2 regions of the Chelatococcus sp. HY11 genome follow, and region 1 is predicted to be linked to the other one. Evidence: predicted binding sites of a transcription regulator. Region 1 holds the regulator's gene; the other holds the start of a gene.
What was found. The regulator PhoB, encoded in region 1, activates phosphate uptake and scavenging genes when phosphate is short. The targets are predictions, from matches to a motif close to TGTCATNNANCTGTCAT.
Positions count from the first base shown of each region.

Region 2: KIO74_RS10900 (esterase-like activity of phytase family protein) is a predicted target of PhoB. The motif match lies at 1,660-1,676, and genes of this name have one in related genera.

Region 1 is NZ_JAHBRX010000001.1:2,719,339-2,721,738, reverse strand. It holds gene KIO74_RS12460 (aspartate aminotransferase family protein) at 1-38, opposite strand, end outside; gene KIO74_RS12455 (GcrA family cell cycle regulator) at 536-1,075, shown strand; gene phoB (phosphate regulon transcriptional regulator PhoB) at 1,201-1,902, opposite strand; gene phoU (phosphate signaling complex protein PhoU) at 1,960-2,400, opposite strand, start outside.
Region 2 is NZ_JAHBRX010000001.1:2,385,135-2,387,534, forward strand. It holds gene KIO74_RS10900 (esterase-like activity of phytase family protein) at 240-1,589, opposite strand; gene KIO74_RS10905 (TetR/AcrR family transcriptional regulator) at 1,929-2,400, shown strand, end outside.

The DNA.
Region 1 (2,400 bases):
TCGGGACGCGCATAAGTCGGCAGCAACGGCGAAATCACGATTTCAACCTCCGCAAGAGAAAAGTTTCCAGAAACCACGGGGCAGACACCACTGATATCGGACCCGCGTCTCGGAAAATCAAAGTGCCGCCCACGGAGGGGCGGCACTCCACCAATTCTAAAGGTCATGTTTTCCATGTCAATTCAAAGACTGTGATCACTTTCATCAACGCCCGGCAGGCCCCGGACGCCGGCTAGCGACCGGGGAGGAAAGCGCCCCGTCTCCCATCTGCAGAAATTGATATGTGCCGGAACGGAAGACGCTTTTCGCCTTGAGCCCTCACACGAGGTTCTTGGGGAAAACGGCAGGTGTGGCGGGGGGACTCTTGCCCCCGAGTCCGGGCATATTGTAGTTTCGCCTTCAACGACTACGACATCTCGTGTAGCGGAACTTATCATTCGCGTTCGTTGTCAACATGCAACGGGGTTTGGCTCCTGTCGGGCTGGCCGCGAAAAATAAGGGATTCCGCGCACTGCAACCGCTGACGGAGAAGGCGATGACCGACCCGAGCCAATCTTGGAGCGATGAGCGCGTAGAGCTCTTGCGCAAGCTCTGGTCTGATGGCCTCAGCGCCAGTCAGATCGCCGCCGAACTGGGCGGCATCACCCGCAACGCCGTCATCGGCAAGGTGCACCGCCTCGGCCTGTCCGGGCGCGCGAAGAGCACCGCCAGTTCGGCGCCACGTCCGCGCAAGCCGGTCCGGCAGCCCGGTGTCACGGCTCCGGCCCCGGCCGCCACCACGTCGGGCCCGATGCGGACCAATGCGGCGCTCGCTCCCCAGCCTGTCGCCGAGGCCGCCCCGGTGCTTGTGCGCCTGCCTCAGCCCCGCGAGGACGTGGTGATCCCCATGTCGGAGAGGGTCACCATCATGGAACTCCGTGAATCCATGTGCCGATGGCCCATGGGCGATCCGACGACGCCGGAGTTCCGCTTCTGCGGGGCGCGTTCGGAACTCGGTATGCCCTATTGTTCGCACCACGCGCGCATTGCCTATCAGCCTGTCGCCGACCGCAGGCGGGATCGCAAGCGGGCTTGATCTGAAGCCGCTGCCCGGGCAACCGCGGATAGCCGGCAAATATAGGGGTCCTGAAGAAGGCCGCCACGACGCGATCGTGGCGGCCTTTTTTGGGAGTGAGACGACGGGACTGTGATCGACCGGCTTCAGCCAGCCTTGGCGAAGGTCTCGTCGAAGGAATAGCCGGCACCGCGCACCGTGCGGATCGGATCGGGCCGGCGCATGCGGTTGATGGCCTTGCGCAAGCGCCCCACATGCACGTCGACGGTCCGCTCGTCGATATACACGTCGTGGCCCCAGACCCGGTCGAGAAGCTGCTCGCGGGTGAAGACACGACCTGGGCTCTGCATCAGGAACTCGAGCAGCTTGAATTCCGTCGGTCCGAGATGCAGTTCCCGGCCGCCGCGCTTGACCCGATGGGTTTCTCGATCAAGTTCAATGTCACCGGCGACGAGCTGCGCCGCGACCTGTCCAGGCTTGGCGCGCCGCAGCAGGGCGCGGACGCGCGCCAACAGCTCCGGCACCGAGAAGGGCTTGACGATGTAGTCGTCGGCACCGGTGGCGAGACCCCGCACACGCTCGGTCTCCTCGCCGCGTGCCGTCAACATGATGATCGGCAGCCGCTCGGTCTCCTCGCGCGCACGGATGCGCCGGCACAGCTCGATGCCGGAAAGTCCCGGCAGCATCCAGTCCAGCAACACGAGATCCGGCACCGCCTCGCGCAGCCGGATTTCAGCCTCATCGCCACGGGCGACGCTGTCGACGGTATAGCCCTCGGCCTCGAGGTTGTAACGGAGGAGCAGCGTCAGCGGCTCCTCGTCCTCGACGATCAGAATACGTGGTCCCATCGAAAGTCCTATGGTTCCACTGTTGTCCTGGCCCCCCGGTTCACAGGATCAGTGGGATCAGTTGCTGGGATCTGTTGGTGCCTTGGTGAAGCTTGAGGTATCGCCCTTCGGGCGGTCCACGGACAGCGTGACGCCTGTCGCCAGATAATGAACCGTCTCGGCGATATTGGTGGTGTGGTCGCCGATGCGCTCAATGTTCTTGGCGAGGAACAGAAGGTGCGTGCAGAACGTGATGTTGCGCGGATCTTCCATCATATAGGTGAGCAGCTCACGGAAGATCGACGTGTACAGCGCGTCGATGCGGTCATCACGCTGCCAAACGTCGAGCGCCTGCGCGTCATCCCGCTGCACATAGGCATCGAGCACGTCCTTGAGCTGCTCCTGCACGAGATCGCTCATGTGCTGCACGCCGATCACGAGCTTCTGCGGCTGTGCCTCGCCGCTGATGGCGACGACGCGCTTGCTCGTGTTCTTGGCGAGGTCGCCGATGCGCTCGAG
Region 2 (2,400 bases), 330 kb from region 1:
ATCGACGCCGGTTGGACCTGGATGAGCCAGATGCCAGCGGGCTTCACCGGGCAAGCGATCAGGCCGCTCCTCGCCCTGAAGATTACGTCTTCGCGAGAAATCGGCACGGCCGCGGCTATGGGCCGTCGGGGGACGACCGCCCTGCATGTAGAGCCGCTCGGGATCGATGGTACAAAAGCAAAGAGCTTCCGGACAGCCCCCGGAAGCTCCTCAGGTTTTGAGTTAAAGATCGCAGTCGCTCAACGCGCTTTCAGAAAGTCCGTGACCTCGAGCAGGACGAATTCGTTGTCGTCCTGCACATTCGGTTCGCGGCTCGTCGAGAACGGCAGGTTGTTGTCGTTGCCGACGATGATGTGGCGATCATCGACCAGATCGACATCCTCGATGGTGAAGAAGGGGAAGGTCAGCACGTCGCCGTTCAACGGCTTGCGCGCCTTCTTGTTCGGATCGGCTATCTTCAAGAGATCGATATAGGCGACCTTGCGCGCGACGCCGTTGGCATTGGCGTCGTTGAGCTCAATCTTGTAGACGCGCTTGAACTTCGCGATATCCGCAAAGCAGTCGGGCCGCTTCTGGCCTTCGGGGCAAGCCTTGTCGGCGGTGCCTTCCCCATTGTCGCGCTCGATGATCAAGCCCATGGTCGGGTCGATCATGTTGAAGTCGCCGATGGCATTACCGTTCTGCTCAAGAACGAATTTCCAATGGCGGCCGGTCCACTTCTCCGCGGCAACATCGAACTCCAGGATACGGAGATACTCCTTGCCATCGGCGGTCTTTTCCCAATCCTTCGTCTCGGCATCCCACAAGGGACCCTCGAGAAGCGGATAAAGGAAGCGCCCGTCTTTCGACGCGGCCATGCCCTCATAGCCCTTCGAGCGGCGCACATTGAACGCGACCGGCTGGTTGGGGGCGGCCGGCGTCGTCACGGCGTAATGGTCCGGCGAACGCGCAGGCTTGCCATCGACCATCGTCTCGACGACGGCCTCGACCTTGCCGGTCATGTCCGTGCGGATGAGGTAAGGACCGAATTCCTCGCCGATCCAGATCTTGTCGCCGATGATCTGGAAGCTCTCGGGATCAAAATCCGAACCCGTGAGGTAGCGCTTGTCAGTCGCTTCATTCGCGATGCGGAACGGCACCTTCTTGTCGGGATCACTGAGGAAGACCGTCCCCAGGCGCTCGACCGTGCCCTTGTCCCAGTCGATGCGGTAGTGATTGAGATACAGCATGGAATCCGGGGAGTTCGCCCTGGCGCCCATGCCGTTGTCGGTCAACACCCAGAATGTGCCGTCAGCCATCTTCTTGATGCCGGAATGCCCCTGCAGCGGCTGGCCAGTGAACGGCACCTTCATGCCGGTGGGGCGCCCGTTCGAAAGACCCTCGACCGAGCCGATCGCCTCAACGCGCTTGCCAGTCGTGAACTTGCCCGATGTCTTGAGGTCGGCGGGAGCATCGGCCGGGGCCTCGACGAAGCTCTTTGCCGGCAGGATCGCGTGACCGGCGAGCGTGGCAGGCGCGGCCTGCTGGGCGAAAGCGGTTCCCGCGAGCACCACCGTCAGGGGCATCGCAAGCAAAAGACGGGCAATCATCATTGATCCTTCAAGGAGAGAAAACCGCCGGCAAGCTGACGCTTGCCGATGTCGCGGCGTTGACAACCCAATGACGGCTCGATGACGCCCTTCAAATGTGTGGCGTCAGGCGAACCTCCCGCCCGGCCACGGTCGCCTCGAATGTGCTGCAGCGCACAGCTCAAAAGTCCCACCTCCTTTCAATCTAGGCTTGGCAAAATAGAAAATCCCTTATTTTTCCGCCTATTACGGGAGCGTGCCACTCAAGCGCCCGTCCTTTGCATATCATCAACCGCTGTTGACAACGAAAGTCCGGCAATTAAAAACCAAACGGTCGGAAATTAATTTCGGTTGAATTCCATGTCGCGCCCGAGAGTTATCAACCAGGAGAGTATCCTGGATGCGGCCGAGGCCGTCGTCGTTCGCGATGGAGCCGCAAGGCTGACACTCGACGCCGTCGCGCATGAGGCGGGCATCAGCAAAACCAGCGTGCTCTACGACTTCAAATCCAAGCAAGCGCTGATAAAGGCGGTTATCAAACGCAGGTTCGCGGAAGAAAAAGACCGCATAACCGTTGCGACGAAGCAGCTTGGCGGCCTCCCCGACGCAAAGATTCACGGCCGCATCGCAGCAGCCAGGACGGTGCGATATCGCGATAGCCCGGCTGTCGCGATCAGCCTCTGCGCTGCTCTAGCGCAAGACACCGAACTACAGCTGACGCTGCAGAACGCCTTCCGCCAAGAACTTGCTGAAGTACTTGAGGCATCGAGCAACACCCGCGGCGCGTTGCTCGCCTTCCTCGCGCTTGAGGGCCTCATGGTACTCGAACATC